DNA from 4 places in the Crossiella cryophila genome. Region 4 is predicted to be linked to each of the others. Evidence: riboswitches for the same ligand, from Rfam matches in the RefSeq annotation. Region 4 holds a riboswitch; each other region holds the start of a gene.

What was found. A riboswitch is a leader RNA that binds a small molecule or an ion and turns the genes downstream of it on or off. The one in region 4 is predicted to bind cobalamin.
Region 1: linked by a shared signal. The riboswitch ahead of metE (5-methyltetrahydropteroyltriglutamate--homocysteine S-methyltransferase) and the one ahead of HNR67_RS33330 (CbtB domain-containing protein) in region 4 are both predicted to bind cobalamin.
Region 2: linked by a shared signal. The riboswitch ahead of metE (5-methyltetrahydropteroyltriglutamate--homocysteine S-methyltransferase) and the one ahead of HNR67_RS33330 (CbtB domain-containing protein) in region 4 are both predicted to bind cobalamin.
Region 3: linked by a shared signal. The riboswitch ahead of HNR67_RS21005 (ribonucleoside-diphosphate reductase subunit alpha) and the one ahead of HNR67_RS33330 (CbtB domain-containing protein) in region 4 are both predicted to bind cobalamin.

The regions. Positions count from the first base shown of each region.
Region 1 is NZ_JACHMH010000001.1:5,277,978-5,282,110, reverse strand. It holds gene HNR67_RS23235 (sulfite oxidase) at 1-853, opposite strand, end outside; gene cobF (precorrin-6A synthase (deacetylating)) at 988-1,764, shown strand; cobalamin riboswitch at 1,804-2,010, shown strand; gene metE (5-methyltetrahydropteroyltriglutamate--homocysteine S-methyltransferase) at 2,130-4,133, shown strand, end outside.
Region 2 is NZ_JACHMH010000001.1:8,122,456-8,126,588, forward strand. It holds gene metE (5-methyltetrahydropteroyltriglutamate--homocysteine S-methyltransferase) at 1-2,114, opposite strand, end outside; cobalamin riboswitch at 2,262-2,482, opposite strand; gene HNR67_RS34830 (NACHT domain-containing protein) at 2,525-4,133, shown strand, end outside.
Region 3 is NZ_JACHMH010000001.1:4,690,582-4,694,714, reverse strand. It holds gene HNR67_RS21010 (NADPH:quinone oxidoreductase family protein) at 1-978, opposite strand, end outside; cobalamin riboswitch at 1,086-1,322, shown strand; gene HNR67_RS21005 (ribonucleoside-diphosphate reductase subunit alpha) at 1,610-4,133, shown strand, end outside.
Region 4 is NZ_JACHMH010000001.1:7,782,288-7,786,420, forward strand. It holds gene HNR67_RS33310 (aldehyde dehydrogenase) at 1-212, shown strand, start outside; gene HNR67_RS33315 (LacI family DNA-binding transcriptional regulator) at 202-1,236, opposite strand; gene HNR67_RS33320 (class I SAM-dependent methyltransferase) at 1,240-2,070, opposite strand; gene HNR67_RS33325 (CbtA family protein) at 2,130-2,879, opposite strand; gene HNR67_RS33330 (CbtB domain-containing protein) at 2,894-3,091, opposite strand; cobalamin riboswitch at 3,115-3,291, opposite strand; gene HNR67_RS33335 (TetR/AcrR family transcriptional regulator) at 3,419-4,030, opposite strand; gene HNR67_RS33340 (PDR/VanB family oxidoreductase) at 4,092-4,133, opposite strand, start outside.

The sequences.
Region 1 (4,133 bases), 2.5 Mb from region 4:
GGTAGAACTGGGTGTTCCACGGCGAGAACAGCGGACGGTCCGCCACCTCGATCTCGCCGACCCACTTGATGCTGGAGATCCCGGTCCAGGACGGCACGATCAGCCGCACCGGGAACCCGTGATCCGGCGGCAGCGGTTCGCCGTTCATCTCGTACGCCAGCAGCGTGTCCCGCAACGCCTTGGCCACCGGCAGCGGTCTGCGCACCCGGCCCAGGTTGGCCCCGCCCTCCACGAACTCCGGGTCCAGGCCGCTGGGCAGTACGTCCACCGCGGCCTCGGTCAGGCCGGCCCGTTCCAGCACCGTGGCCAGCCGGACCCCGCGCCAGCGGGCCACGCCGACCCCGCCCAGCGTCCACGGCGTACCGGGGGCGGGGGTGCCCTGTTGGGAGCCGTAGAAGCTGCGGCCGTTGCCGGCGCACTCGACGAAAGCGGTGGTCGTCTCGGCGGGCATGCCGAGCAGGTCCTCGTAGCTGAACTCGACTGGCCGGTCCCTGGTCGGTGTGCCGTGCAGGCCGGTGCCGAACAGGCGCAGCCGCCAGGTGTGTGCGTCGATCCGGGGGGTGCCGGTGTGGTTGCGGACGAAGAAGCGGTCGTTGGGCACCAGGTGGCCCTGGCCCCTCATGGCCTCCCAGCGCATCTCCGCGTTGGTGCCGTGCGGGATGAACAGCTCGGGCGGCAACGGTTTGACGATGGTGGCCTGGCGCTCGCCCGCGACGGCCAATCCGCCCGCGGTCGCGGACAGCGCGGCGGCCGCGCCCAGGCCGGCGGTCAGGCGGAGTAGGGCGCGGCGGGACAGGCCGGCCAGGCGTTGCCGGTCGTAGGCCGCCTCGTCCGTCAGGTCGCGATGGGACATTGGGTCAGTATTGGCTGGTCCGGGGCGTGAAAAGACCAGTTGCCCGGAGGGCCACCCCATCGAGCCGACTCCGGGGAGAAGCGGGAGATCGGCCGTGGCGGACAATCGATGCACTGGGAACGGCGAGGAACGGGGTGCGGGTGCGGCGGGTGGTCGAGGTGGTCGGGATCGGGGCGGGCGATCCGGGGCAGATCACGGTGGAGGCGGTGGACGCGCTGCGGCGCGCCGATGTGGTGTTCTTCCTGGACAAGGCCGGGCAGGCGCGCGAACTCTCGGACCTGCGCCAGGTCATCCTGGACACCCACGTGCCCGGCGGCGGCTACCGGGTGGCTCGGGTCGAGGACCCGCCCCGGCGGCGGGACGGCGACGGGTATGTCGAGGCGGTGGCGGACTGGCGGGCGCGGCGGGTCGAGCTGTGTGCCGAGTTGATCGCCGAGCACCTGGGGCCGACCGAGACCGGGGCGTTCCTGGTGTGGGGCGATCCGGCGCTCTACGACAGCATCATCGCGGTGGTCGAGGGGGTGCTGGCCGGGGGCGCGGACTTCGAGGTGCGGGTGCGGCCGGGGATCAGCAGCCTGTCCGCGCTGGCCGCCCGGCACCGGATCACCTTCAACCAGATCGCCGGTGCGGTGCAGATCACCACCGGACGCCGGCTCGCCGACGGCTGGCCCGAGGGCGTGGACGATGTGCTGGTGATGCTCGACGCACACAACACCTTCCTCGAACACCTTGACGAACCGGGCGCGACCATCCATTGGGGCGCCTACGTGGGCACCGCGGACGAGATCCTGATCGCCGGACCGCTGGTGGCGGTGGCCGAACAGATCGTGGCGAGCAGGCAACGTGCCAGGGACGCCAAGGGGTGGATCATGGACTCCTACCTGCTGCGCCGTTCTGCCGGTGGAGTCTAAGGAAAATCCCAGATCCTGAGCGTTGCTCCCACGGTGCGCTACGCTCGCGAGGCTGGTGGTTCGCCCGGCCGTTGAACGGCTTGGCGAGGCAAGAGGGAACCCGGTGCGAATCCGGGACTGCCCCGCAGCGGTGAACGGGAACGAAAGCCGTCATCAAGCACTGCGCGCGAGCGTGGGAAGCGACGGCCGGTAGGAGCGAGCACGGCGCCCGTGAGTCCGAAGACCTGCCACTGGTCCGTGAGCCCGCCGGGTTCACGGTGGTCCGGAAGCCTCTCGGGTGGGCTTGTGCGGACGCGGCCTCGTGCCGCCCGCCGGCGTGCCCTGGGATCAATCCGGACTCCTGCACGCTCGCGAGGAGAGAGCTTGTGACCAGCGGTATCGGCGCCACCGTCCTGGGCTATCCGCGGATCGGTCCGCGCCGGGAACTCAAGCGCGCGGTGGAGCAGTACTGGGCGGGCCGCATCGGCCGCGACGCCCTGCTCGCCACCGCCAAGGAGTTGCGCACTTCCACCTGGCTGGAACTGCACGACGCGGGGCTGGATTCGGTCCCCTCCAACACGTTCTCCTTCTACGACCAGGTGCTGGACACCGCGGCCCTGGTCGGCGCGGTCCCTGCGCGCTACCGCCAGGACAACGACCTGGACACCTACTTCGCCGCCGCGCGGGGCACCGATGAGGTGCCGCCGCTGGAGATGACGAAGTGGTTCGACACCAACTACCACTACCTGGTGCCCGAGATCGACCAGGACACCGTGTTCTTCCTGGCCGGTGGCAAGCCGATCGAGGAGTACCGGGAGGCCAAGGCGCTGGGTGTGGACACCCGCCCGGTGCTGCTCGGCCCGGTCACCTTCCTGCTGCTGGCCAAGGGCGCTGACCCGCTGGCCCGGCTGGACGACCTGCTCGCGGTCTACGTGGAGCTGCTCGGCGCGCTGGCCGCCGAGGGCGTGTCCTGGGTGCAGTTCGACGAGCCCGGTTTCGCCGCGGACCGCACCGAGGAGGAGCTGGCCGCGCTGGGCCGCGCCTACGAGCGCCTGGCCGCGGTGCCGAACCGGCCGAAGCTGCTGGTCACCGGCTTCTACGGCCCGCTCGGCCCGGCACTGCCGGTGCTGGCGGGCACCGACATCGAGGCCATCGCGGTCGACCTGGTGGCCGGTACCACCGAGGGCATCGCCAGCGTTCCGGCGCTGCGCGGCAAGACCCTGGTCGCCGGTGTGATCGACGGCCGCAACGTGTGGCGCGCGGACCTGCGCGCGGCGCTGGCCAAGGCGGTCTCGCTGCTGGGCGCGGCCGACGAGGTCGTGGTCGGCACCTCCTCCACGCTGCTGCACGTGCCCTATGACCTGGACGCCGAGACCGGTCTGGAGCCGGAGGTCCGCTCCCGGCTGGCCTTCGCCAGGCAGAAGGTGCGCGAGGTCGTGCTGCTGGGCCGCGCGCTCCGTGAGGGCGCCACCGGTGAGTGGGCCGACGAGGCCGTCCAGCCCACCGCCGAGCCGCGCCGGGACGACGCGGTGCGCGCCAAGGTCGCCGCGTTGCAGCCCGCGGATCGCCTGCGCGCGCCCTACGCCGAGCGGGCCGCCGCCCAGGACGCCAGCCTTGGTCTGCCGCCGCTGGCCACCACCACCATCGGTTCCTTCCCGCAGACCGGCGAGATCCGCACCGCGCGGGCCGGGCTGCGCACCGGGGACCTCACCCAGGCGCAGTACGACGAGCGGATGCGCGCCGAGATCGCCCGGGTGATCAAGCTCCAGGAGGACATCGGCCTGGACGTGCTGGTGCACGGTGAGCCCGAGCGCAACGACATGGTGCAGTACTTCGCCGAGCACCTGGACGGCTTCGCCTCCACCGAACTCGGCTGGGTGCAGTCCTACGGCTCGCGCTGCGTGCGGCCGCCGATCATCCACGGCGACGTCACCCGGCCCAAGCCGATCACCGTGGACTGGGCCACCTACGCCCAGTCGCTGACCAGCAAGCCGGTCAAGGGCATGCTGACCGGCCCGGTGACCATCCTGGCCTGGTCCTTCGTCCGCGATGACCAGCCGCTTGGCCAGACCGCCGACCAGGTGGCACTGGCGCTGCGCGATGAGATCGCCGACCTGGAGGCCGCGGGCATCCAGATCATCCAGGTCGACGAGCCCGCGCTGCGCGAGCTGCTGCCGCTGCACGCGGCCGACCAGCCGGAGTACCTCGAGTGGTCGGTGGGCTCCTTCCAGCTCGCCGTCGCCGGGGCCGCGCCGGCCACCCAGATCCACACGCACCTGTGCTACTCGGAGTTCAGCGAGGTCATCGACGCCATCGACGGCCTCGGCGCGGACGTGACCACCATCGAGGCCGCCCGGTCCAAGATGGAGGTCCTGGAAGACCTGCGCGCC
Region 2 (4,133 bases), 340 kb from region 4:
GGGACCACCGGCGAGTGCACGTCGAACACGCCGGGGCCGACGCCGCTGGTGAGTGCGCCGACGGCCTCGGCGGCCCCGCCGGAGCGGGCCGACTCGATGCTGATCACGTCCACGTCCAGCTCGCGGACCGCCTCGACCACGGTGGCCAGTTCGGCGTAGCAGACGTGCGTGTGCACCTGGGTCGCCGCCTTCGCACCCGCGGTGGCCAGCCGGAACGAGCGCACCGACCACTTCAGGTAGTCGGCGCGGTGCTCGGCCCGCAGCGGCACGCCCTCCAGCAGACCTGGCTCGTCCACCTGGATCACCCGCAGGCCGGCCGCCTCCAGGTCGGCGACCTCGTCCCGCAGGGCCAGTGCGACCTGGTTCGCGGTGTCCGCGCGCGGCTGGTCGATCCGCACGAAAGCCCACTGCAGCAGGGTGACCGGGCCGGTGAGCATGCCCTTGACCGGGCGAGTGGTGCGGGACTGGGCGTAGGCGGAGTACTCCACCGTCATCGGCTCGGGCCGGGTGACGTCGCCGTGCACGATCGGCGGGCGGGCGCAGCGGGTGCCGTAGGACTGCACCCAGCCGAGTTTGGTGACGGCGAACCCGGCCAGCTTCTCGGCGAAGTACTCGACCATGTCGGTACGCTCGGGCTCACCGTGCACGAGCACGTCCAGATCGAGTTCCTCCTGCAGCGCCACCACCTTGTCCACCTCGGCGCGCAGCACCGCGTGGTAGTCGGCCGCGCTCAACTCGCCCGTGCGGTGCCCGGCGCGGGCCCTGCGCAGTTCACCGGTCTGCGGGAACGAGCCGATCGTGGTGGTGGGCAACCGCGGCAGCCCGAGTTCCTTCTGCTGCAACACGAACCGCTCCTCAGCGGGCGCGGGCCGCAGTTCGTCCTGTTCGGACAGTCCGGCGATCCTGGCCCGCAGCACGGTGTCCTGGCGCACCGGGGTGCGGTGCACCAGGTCGCTGGCGGCGAGCTGTTCGGCGATCGCCGGGGTGCCCTCGCGCAGACCGCGCGCGATGGCCACCACCTCGGCCACCTTCTGCTTGGCAAAGGCCAGCCGCCGCACCAGCTCCGCGGGCAGTTCGTCCTCCACCGCCAGGTCGACCGGCACGTGCAGCAGCGGGCTGCCCGCGGTCACCACCACCTCGGCGGCCATCCCGGCCAGCACGGTCGCGGTGGCCAGGGCCCGGCGCAGGTCGGTGCGCCACACGTTGCGCCCGTCGACCAGCCCCGCGGCCAGCCGCTTGCCGCGCAGCCCGACCTCGCCGACCGCGGCGGGCAGGTCCTCGCCGGCCGCGCCGGAGAAGTCCAGTCCCACGGTGTGCACCGGCAGTCCGGCCAGGGTGCCCAGCGCGGCGGGCGCGGGGAAGCCGTAGTAGGTCTGCACCCACAGCTCAGGCCGCGCGGGCGACTCGGCCAGGTAGGCATAAGCCCTGGTGAACGCGTCGAGCTGGGCCTGGCTGAGGTCGGTGACCAGCGAGGGCTCGTCGAGCTGGACGGTCCCGGCCCCGGCCGCCTTGAGCTGTCCGAGCAGCTCGCGGTAGGCCGCCAGCACGTCGTCGAGGCGGTCCAGCGGGTCGAACCCGGCGGGCGCGTCCGCCGCCGCGGCCGACAGCAGCAGGAAGGTCACCGGCCCGAGGAGCACCGGACGCCCGGGAATGCCCAGTTCCACGGCCTCCCGGTACTGCCGCACCGGCTGGTCGCCGCGCAGCGCGATGGGCGTGTCCGGCCCGATCTCGGGCACCAGGTAGTGGTAGTTGGTGCCGAACCACTTGGTCATCTCCAGCGCCGGCGCCTCGGGCCGCCCACGCGCCATCGCGAAGTAGGTGTCCAGGGGGTCCTCGCCTGCCCGCACGTGCCGCGGCGGCACGGCGCCGAGCAGCACGGCGGTGTCCAGCACGTGGTCGTAGCGCGACTGGGTGCCGGTGGGCACCTCGTCCAGCCCGGCCTGATGGAGTTCGGTGAGCGTGTCCAGCCGCAGCCTGGTGGTGGTCTCGTCCAGGTCGGTGGCGCTGACCCGACCGGCCCAGAAGCCCTCGATGACCCGTTTCAACTCGCGGTTCGGCCCGATCCGCGGGTAGTCCAGGGTGGTGGCCGACACGGTCGCTCGATCAGTGGTCATGTTGAGACGTCCTTCTTCCCTCGAGAACGACACCCCGGTCCGGGGGCGGAGGAAGAAAGAACGCACGCGCGGCTACCAGACCGTGCGCGACGGTCAAGCGCCCCACGGCCATCCCTCGTAGCCGAACCGGGAACGCGCCCACCCAGGTGGCGGACGCGGCCGATGGCAGGTCTTCGGACTCGCGGGCAGGCCTGGGCTCAGGCTCCTACTGGCCGTCGCTTCCCAGACACGGCGTGCGTCCAGTGCGATGACGGCGGTCGTTCCCGCTAACCGCTGCGGGGCAGTCCCGGATTCCCACCGGGTTCCCTCTTGCGACGCCACAAACCCCATCTCGGGACCCATGGCGAACCACCAGCGCTTTCGACCCTACCCGCCGTAACTCTTCGGCGGCAGCCCGCGACACTGTTCGCATGGGGCAGGACACCGTGACCGCGATCACCTTCCAACAGGTCCAGAAGCTGGTGAAACAGGGCCGCGTCCAGGACAGCAAACTGGTTGACGCGGTGGACAAACTCGCCGGGGTGATCCTCCTGGTCTCCGGCGTCACCATCGCCAAGGAGGCCCTGTCACTACTGGGCGCGAAGAACGAAATCACCAAACTCGGCCAGGCCGCGGCCAAGAAACTCCTCAACCGCGGGGCCGGCGATTTCCTGGACCGCTCCCGCCGCATGGCCGCAGCCCACTGCTTGTTGACCTACACCGCCTTCTTCACGGCGCTGGAGCGGCACGCGCCGGACCTGATGGCCCAGATCGCGCTGACTGACGCGGAGAAGCTCCAACTGCTCCCCGACCGGGTGCTGATCGACCACCCGATCAAACTTCCCCATCCGGCGCACAGCGAGCACTCGAACCGGCATGCCCTCTGCCTCGACCTGGCCAACCGAATCACGCAATTCGCCACAGGCCTCAACCACCATCTCCGTGACCGCGAACTGACCGAATCCATCCAGGCCGCAGTCAACGCAACCGAGGAGATATACCAGGCTCAGTACGTCGAACTGTTGCGCGACAGCCCCGATCTCACCGCCTGGGTAAGCCGCCAGGACCAGCACCGCATCGACCGCGGCCTGCAAGACCTCGCGACCCGGATCACCGAACTACACCCCGGCGCACAGAGCGACGCCACCGCTACTGATCTGTCCACTGTGTACGGTCTCCGCCTTGCCGATCCTGTCTTCGGCGACCGCACCCAAGCTGATGGCCTGGTCTTCCCGACCAAACAGGACGCCTTCATCCCCCAGGCGTTCAAGGTGATCCGCAACCGGACCGGCGACGCCAACCTCGAACACGAACCCCGCTGGATCAACCTACCAATTCACGAGGACCTCGGCGAGTTCCTGCTGGCGTTCCTGCATTCCCCCTACAGCACCCAATCCCCGCTGCTCATTCTCGGCCACCCTGGCTCAGGCAAATCGCTGCTGACCGAGGTCCTTGCCGCCCGCCTGGCCGCTCCCGCGTTCACCGTGGTCCGGGTCGAACTCCGTGACATCAACCCGGAAACCGACTTCCAGGACCAACTCGAAACCCAGGTAAAGCGAGACACCGGCCGTACCGTCAACTGGTCGGAATTCGCCAGGTCTCGTGCCGACAGCCCACCCCTGATCATCCTGGATGGCTACGACGAACTGTTGCAGGCCAACGGCAAAGTCTTCGCCGACTACCTGATGCACGCTGCCAGATTCCAGTCCCGCGAGGCCATGCTCGGCCGCCCAGTCCGAATCCTGATCACCAGCCGCATCACCCTGATCGACAAGGCCACCCTCCCCGCCGACACCACAGTCGTCCGCCTCCTGGAATTCGACCGTCCCCGCCAGGAACTCTGGGCCGAAACCTGGAACACGCACAACGCTCGCCCCTTCAGTGTCCCAGCATCCGATTCCTTGCTGGAACTGGCCGAGCAACCCCTCCTCCTGCTCATGCTCGCCATCTACGACGCCACGGTGAAACCCTTGGTGGACGCGGAAAACCTGAAGCGCACCGACCTGTATCACAGCCTGCTCACCGAGTTCATCCGCCGCG
Region 3 (4,133 bases), 3.1 Mb from region 4:
CGTGACCACGACCCGGCCGACGGAGTCGCCGTCGGCGAGTCGTTGCAGGCCAGCTGGCGCCTCGGCCAGTGGCAGCCGCTCGCCGACCAGCGGGTCGAGCAGGCCCTGATCGGCCAGTGCGGCCAGTTCCAGGCTCGCCTGGCGGACCGAGGCCGGGTCCTTGTGCGTGTACAGGCCCCAGTGCAGGCCCAGCAGCGAGTAGTTCTTGACCAGGGCGTGGTTCATCGCCGCGCTGGGGATCTCGCCGCTGGCGAAGCCGACGATGACGATCCGGCCCTCGAAGGCGATGACCTTGGTGGAGGCGCGGAAGGAGTCGCCGCCGACCGGGTCGTAGACCACGTCCACGCCGCGGCCGCCGGTGAACTCCTTCACCGTGGCGATCACGTCCTCCTGCTTGCGGTCGATCACCAGGTCCGCGCCCAGCTGCTTGGCCACCTCGGCCTTGCGCGCGCCGCCGACCACGCCGATCACCGTGGCGCCCGCTGCCTTGCCCAGCTGGATGGCCGCGCTGCCGACCCCGCCTGCGGCCGCGTGCACGAGCAGGGTCTCGCCCTCGGCCAGCTCCGCCCGGCGGCGCAGGCCGAACCAGCCGGTCTGGTAGGCGATGTGGAACCCGGCGGCCTGCGCGTCGTCGAGGGACTCCGGCGCCGGGATCACCTCGTTCGCGTTGACTGTGACGTATTCGGCAAGTCCGCCGTTGGGCGGCGCGGGGGTGGCGATGACGCGATCGCCGACCGACCAGCCGGTCGCGCCCTCACCGAGCGCGACCACTTCACCGCAAAGCTCGACCCCCGGTGTGAACGGCAGTGGCGGGCGAACCTGGTACTGACCACGGCAGATCAGCACGTCCGGGAAGTTCAGCGCGGTCGCCCGGACCTTCACCAGCAGCTGGCCGGGGCCTGCCACCGGGTCCGGAACCTCGTCCAGCTTGAGCACATCCCGCGGCTCGCCCAGCTCGTGCACCCGCCATGCCCGCACTACACACCTCCACGCACCGTGATCGGTCAGCCCCCATCGTGTCATGTCTGCACGACACGCAAAACACGGCCATATTGGGCGCGCTTGCGCGGGGGACCCCTACATGTAGTATCCGTTCCGCTGATGGTTCACCGGGCACGCAAACGCCCGGTGAGGCAACAGGGAACCCGGTGCGACTCCGGGACTGCCCCGCAGCGGTGAGTGGGAACGACCGCCGTCACCGGCCGAGCGATCGAGCCGGTACAGCACTGGACGCCACGGTCCGGGAAGCGACGGCCAGTAGGAGACCGGCCTCGGCCGGCACGCCCACGAGTCCGAAGACCTGCCGTCAGCGGGCGCACCGACGGTGTGCCCGGTTCGCGGTCTCGTGGGAAGGCCGAGCGGACGACTGAGCGGCGTACCAGCGCCCCGGTCGGCCCTCGCCTGCCTCTGACTCCGCGGCCCATCGGCGCCGACGCTCGCGAGGAGAGACGACCTGTATGACCGCATCGCCTGCGAGCTGTAGCGAGCCTCAGAGCTAACGCCTCACCAAGCTTCCCCAGCGACGGCAACCGAACCCGCACCCGGGTGCTCGGTCGCCCGGCGCTGCCCTCGTCCGCCCAGCACACATTTTGGAGCAGCTTTCGTGTCAGTGCATTCGCCAGAGATCGCGCCGGGCGCGGTCACGGTGATCCGCCGCAACGGCGCGGTGTCCCCGTTCGAGTCGGGCAAGATCTCGGTCGCGATGACCAAGGCCTGGCTGGCCGTGGAGGGCACCGACGCCGGCGCCTCGCCGCGCGTACGGGAACAGATCGCCGAGCTGACCCAGTCGGTGGAACAGGCTCTGTTGCGGCACGCCGGTCCGGACCGGCCGCTGCACATCGAGCAGATCCAGGACCAGGTCGAACTGACCCTCATGCGGGCCGGGCACCAGAAGGTCGCCCGCGCTTACGTGCTCTACCGCGAGGAGCACACCAAGGCCCGCGCGGAGTCCACGCCCAAGGCCGCGCCGCAGTTCTCGGTGCGTCAGGCCGACGGCACGCTGGCCCCGCTGGACACCGCGCGGCTCGCGCTGGTGATCCAGGAGTCCTGCGCCGGGCTGACCGCGGTCTCCGCGGAGACCGTGCTCGCCGAGACCATGCGCAACCTGTACAACGGGATCAGCCCGGCCGAGCTGAGCGTGGCGCCGGTGATGGCCGCGCGCACCATGGTCGAGAACGACCCGAACTACTCCTACGTCAGCGCCCGGCTGCTGCTGGACAAGGCACGCGGTGAGGCCCTCGGCTTCCTCGCGGGCGAGGAGCGGGTGGCCAGCCACGCGCAGATGACCGAGCAGTACCCGGTCTACTTCGCCGAGTTCATCCGCCGCGGCGTTGAGCTGGACCAGCTCGACACCGAACTGGCCAAGTTCGACCTGGAGCGCCTGGGCGCGGCCCTGGTCGCCGACCGCGACCTGCAGTTCCAGTTCCTCGGCATGCAGACCCTCTACGACCGGTACCTGTTGCACAGCGACGAGGTCCGCTACGAGCTGCCGCAGGCCTTCTTCATGCGGGTGGCCATGGGCCTGGCGCTGCGCGAGGACGACCGCGAGGCGCGGGCGATCGAGTTCTACGACCTGATCTCCAGCTTCGACTTCATGTGCTCCACCCCCACGCTGTTCAACGCGGGCACCACCCGCTCGCAGCTGTCCTCCTGCTTCCTCACCACGGTCGGCGATGACCTGGAGGGGATCTTCCACGGCATCAGCAACAACGCGCTGCTGTCCAAGTACGCCGGCGGGCTGGGCAACGACTGGACCCCGGTGCGCGGTATCGGCGCGCACATCAAGGGCACCAACGGCAAGTCCCAGGGCGTGGTGCCGTTCCTCAAGATCGCCAACGACACGGCGGTCGCGGTCAACCAGGGCGGCAAGCGCAAGGGCGCGGTCTGCGCCTACCTGGAGACCTGGCACATCGACGTCGAGGAATTCCTCGACCTGCGCAAGAACACCGGCGACGACCGGCGGCGCACGCACGACATGAACACCGCGAACTGGGTGCCGGATGAGTTCCTGCGCCGGGTGCGCGCCGACGGCCAGTGGACGCTGTTCTCCCCGGACGAGGTCCCGGACCTGCACGACGCCTACGGCCTGGAGTTCTCCCGCAAGTACGCCGAGTACGAGGCGGCCGCCGACCGCGGCGAGATCCGGGTGTTCCGCCGGGTGCAGGCCAAGGACCTGTGGCGGCGCATGCTGACCATGCTGTTCGAGACCGGTCACCCGTGGATCACCTTCAAGGACCCGTGCAACCTGCGTTCCCCGCAGCAGCACTCGGGTGTGGTGCACTCCTCGAACCTGTGCACCGAGATCACCCTGAACACCACGATCGACGAGGTCGCGGTGTGCAACCTCGGCTCGGTCAACCTGGCCCAGCACATCACCGCCGACGGCATCGACCACGCCCGGCTGGAGAAGACCGTGCGCACCGCGGTCCGCATGCTGGACAACGTGATCGACGTCAACTTCTACACCATCCCCGAGGCGCGCCGGTCCAACATGCGGCACCGTCCGGTCGGCCTTGGCCTGATGGGCTTCCAGGACGCGCTCTACGCGCTGCGCCTGCCGATGGCCTCGCCGGGCGCGGTGGAGTTCGCCGACCGCAGCATGGAGGAGATCTCCTACTACGCGATCTCGGCCTCGGCCGAGCTGGCCGCCGAGCGCGGCGCGTACGAGTCCTTCCCCGGTTCGCTGTGGAGCAAGGGGATCCTGCCGATCGACTCGGTGCAGATCCTGGCCGACAACCGGGCAGGCGACCTCGCGGTGGACCGTTCGTCCACTTTGGACTGGGACACGCTGCGGGCGCGCGTGGTCGAGGTCGGCATGCGCAACTCCAACGTGATGGCGATCGCGCCGACCGCGACCATCGCCAACATCACCGGGGTCAACCAGTCGATCGAACCGCTGTACCGCAACCTGTACGTGAAGTCGAACATGTCCGGCGACTTCACCGTGGTCAACCCGCAGCTGGTGCGCGAGCTGAAGGAGCGCGGGCTGTGGGATGAGGTCATGATCGGCGACCTGAAGTACTTCGACGGCAGCCTCGGCGCCATCGAGCGCATCCCGGCCGAGCTGAAGTCCTTGTACGCCACCGCGTTCGAGCTGGACAGCGAATGGCTGATCGAGGCGGCGGCGCGGCGGC
Region 4 (4,133 bases):
CCGACTACGGCCTCTCCGGCGCGGTCTGGTCCGCCGACCAGGATCGCGCCCTCGCGGTGGCCCGGCGGCTGCGCACCGGCGGTGTGCTGGTCAACGGCGACCCCGGCGGTTTCGACGCGCCCTTCGGCGGCTACAAGGCCAGCGGGCTCGGCCGGGAGATGGGTGTGGCAGGGCTGTCCGGGTACGTCGAGCTGAAGACGATCAACGCCTGACCGCGGCGGCCACCGTGCCGCCCTCGTGCAGCACGCAGGGCAACAGCAGGCGATGGCCGGAGTCCGGACTCCGGCCGGCCAGCAGCTCGAGAAGCACCCGCACCGCGGTGGCGCCCAGCTCCTCGCGTGGGATGCGGAACATCGACCAGTCCACCGCCGAGTCGCCGCCACCCTGGCTGGGATCGTTGTCCCCCAACAGGATAATCGACAGGTCACCCGGCACGTCGAGCCCGGCCGCGGTGGCCCGCGCGTGCAATCCCTCGGCCATCGCGGTGGTCTCGACCAGCACCCCGGTCACCTGCTCGGCGACCAGTGCCTGCCACGCCTGGTCCGGGTCTTCCTGTTGCAGTACAAGGGGTGTACGCCGGTGGCGGCGGGCGGCCACCTCATAACCGCGCCGCCGGTCCACGGTGGGTTCGTGGTCCCCGGCCAGGCCCAGCAAGGCGATCCGCCGATGTCCCAGTCGCCACAGCCGGTCGTAGCACTGCCGGGTCGCCTCGACGTAGTCCGCGCCGACGTAGGCGATCGGTCCGGCCGGGGACTCGCGGCGGCCGATGAAGACGAACGGGAACCGCTCCCGCGTCAGCCGGGCCAGTTCGGCCGGATCATTGTGCCGCCCCAACAGGATGCTGCCGTCGGCGATGCCCAGCCGGTTGGTCCCGTTCTCATACACCTGGCGGCGGCCGGCGCGGCGGCCGGAACTGGTGAACAGCAACAGGTCATAGCCCTGGGCCTCGGCCTCCTCCTCGATGCCGCGCAGGATCGGGCGGTAGAAGTCGGCGCCGCCGGAGGGGAAGACCGACTCGTAGCTGAACACGCCGAGGATGTTGTTCCCCTTGCCGCGCAACCGCCTGCCCATGATGTCCACGGTGTACCCGGTGCTGCGCAACGCCTCCTGCACCCTGGCCCTGGTCTCCGGCGCGATCCGCACGTCACTGGATCCGTTGAGCACCAACGAGACCATCGCCTGGGACACACCGGCGACACGCGCTACCTCGGCCTGGGTGACCCGCTGCCTGCTCACCCCTCAGTCCGCCCAGCCGGGCCAGGTCAGGGTCACCAGCTCGCGACCTGCGGCGCCCGGATCCGCTGTCAGGTCAGGGTTGTGGCCGTGCTCGCGGAGCACCCGGCCGACCTCGGCCGCGGATTCCGTTGGCAGGCACAGGCGTCGCCGGGTGGTCTCGACCAGTTCGGCGAAGTCCCGGGGCTCGAGTCCGGGTGGTCGCCGCCAGCGGGCGACGTGCGGGTGCACGCCGAGTTCGTCCAGCGCGGCCAGCAGATCATCGGCGGTGGGGCCCTCTGGGCGGGTGATGCCGTGGAAGTGCCGCCACAGCGGGTTGAGGTCGATCAGCGGGTGCCGGGTCGCGGTCTCCAGCACCACCTCGCGCCGGGCGGCCGCGGTGAGGGCGGCGATGAACGGGGCGAGGTCGGGCACGTTGAACACCACGTTGCCGCACACCACCACATCGGCGGCCCCGGCCCGCATGGCCAGATCCGGCCAGCGGCCGCGCAGCCCGCGCGTTGGCACGCCGAGGGATTCCGCGCTCTCAACGCAGGCGGCGAGCAGGTCGGCGTCGGCGTCCACCGCGGTGAACCCGGTGACCAGCCCGGCGGCCAGCAACGGCAGGCTGCTCGCCCCGGCCCCGGCGCCGATGTCCAGCAGCGACCCGGATTCCGCCAGCGCGGCCCTGGCCTGGTCGTGGGTGGCCCCGGCGGGTGCGGCGAGCTGGGCGGCGGCGCGGCGGCGGAACACCTGACGCGGCAACACCCACGGCGATTCGGCGGCCCCGGCCAGCACGTGCGCCGGGATGGCCCAGTCCGCGAGCTGCCGGGCCCAGCGTTGTTGTGCGGTGCTCACCGGGCAAGCATAGGGCCGGGGCCGCGGGCTCCTCGCCCCGCGGCCCCGGCCCGTTGATGCTATGCGGCCAGCGCCTGCGTGTCAGCCTTGCGCAGCTGACGGTCCAGCAGCAGGCCGAACACACTGGCCAGCACCGTCCACAGGGTGGCCAGCTGGATCAGCGAGTACAGCCGGAACTGCCAGAGCAGCGGGGCCGGGATGTCCGCCGGGATCGGGTCGTTGTTGGCGGGCAGCAGGATGACCACCAGCGCCAGCAGGACCACAGTGGACAGTCCGGTCAGCACGAGCCGGACCGAGCGGTCAAGACCCTTGCGGGCCAGGAAACGGTTGAACCACGGCGCCAGGTTGGCCAGCACCAGGCCCGCGACGATGACCGCCAGGTACAGCAGCGTGCGTTCCTCCACAGTGGACGGATCGCCGACGCCGGGCGGGTTGGCCGGGTACTTCAGGCCGGGCAGCAAGGAGATCGTCAGGAACCCGACCCCGCCCAGCAGCAACGCGCGGTCCAGGTCGGCCCGGCCGGGCAGCCGGTGGCGCAGCCGCGCGAAGGCGACCGCGAAGACCAGGCCGATGGCCAGCCCGATCACCACGGTGGCCAGCAGCCCGCCGACGAGCTGGGTGCCCCGGTCGAACAGCTCCTCGTGGTGGTCGCCCGCCGAGGGTTCGGCCGGGCGGGCCTCCTCCACGGCGAGTGCGGCCTCCAGGGGGATCTCGGTCAGGAAGTACTGCACCGCGGCGCCTGCCAGCCCGGCGATCACGCCGGCCAGCCCGCCGCGGAGCAGCGTGGACCCGAAGGTGGGACTAGTCATCTGCGGGTCCCCGTTCAGTGGCACGGAACGCCGAGCGCGTGGCGCCCGTCGTGCGCGAACTCGTGGATCAGCTCGGAGCTGTGCGCCAGCAGCAGACCGTTCTCCTGCAACAGGACGTACAGGACGATCAGCGCGGCCGCGGCGACCAGCCAGGACCAGGCTGGCACCGCGATGGCGGTCGGTCGATCGGGGGACGCGGCGGATGCCGACATGTTCTCCTCCATACCTCGTGGACGGTTCCGTGCGCGCCGCAGCCGGTCTCCTGGCTCCCGGATCATGGCCACGTCTCCTGCCTTCCCAGCCGGCGAACCGGCCAGTGGCCTTGATCGAGACGGGACTTCCCCGGTCACAGTGGCGAGGACCACGCCGGATTCGCACCGGCTTCCCGAACACTGCGGCCCAGTGACCGTAGGCCACCCGCCAGCGGCGCAGCCAGCTCTGAACGGGTCATCAGGATCACAATCAGGTGGCGATACGGCATTGCGCGGAACTTTCGTCGCGCCCAGACGTTCACCTGCTGGATCCCGGGGTGGGGGCGATCAGACGTCCGGGGCGATCCGGGTCAGCAGTGCGGCGGTGACGGGGTCGCGGGTGGCGGTGGCCGCGGTCATCGCGGCCAGCTGGTCGATCAACCAGTCGATCAGTTCCTCACGGCTGTGATCGCGGTCCTGCAACCAGATCAGCAGGGTGCCCTCGACCACCGCGACCCAGCAGCGCAGGGTCAGCAGCATGAACGGGCTCGGCTCGGTGACCCCGGTGACGTCCAGGATCTCCCGCACCGCGACGTGCCGGACCTCGTCGACCAGCGTGTCGGTGTCCCTGGTGGCGACCACGGATCCACTGCGCAGCAACGCGATGTAGGCGGTGGCGTAGGTGTCGGCGACGTCGACGAACACGCCGAGGGCGTAGCGGAGCTGATCGATCAGCGTGCCGGGCTCGCGCCGGGTCAGCCGGTCCACCAGCTCGTCCACCGCGGTGCGCAGCGCGGCCACGTGCACCTCGCGCAGGCTGCCGAAGTAGCGGTAGAACAGTGCTCTGGACACGTCGGCGTGGGTGATGATGTCCTCGATCGACACCAGTTCCGGCGCCCGGCTGCTGTACAGCTCCAGTGCGGCGCCGATGAGGTCCTCGCGGCGTTCGGCCGGGGACATCCGCCGTTTGCGCCGGGGCTGGCCGCTGGTCTCGGTCAGTTCAGTCATGTCCGGTTCATCATCACAGATCCAGGGTGAGCCGGGTGCGCCCGCGGGTCACGCA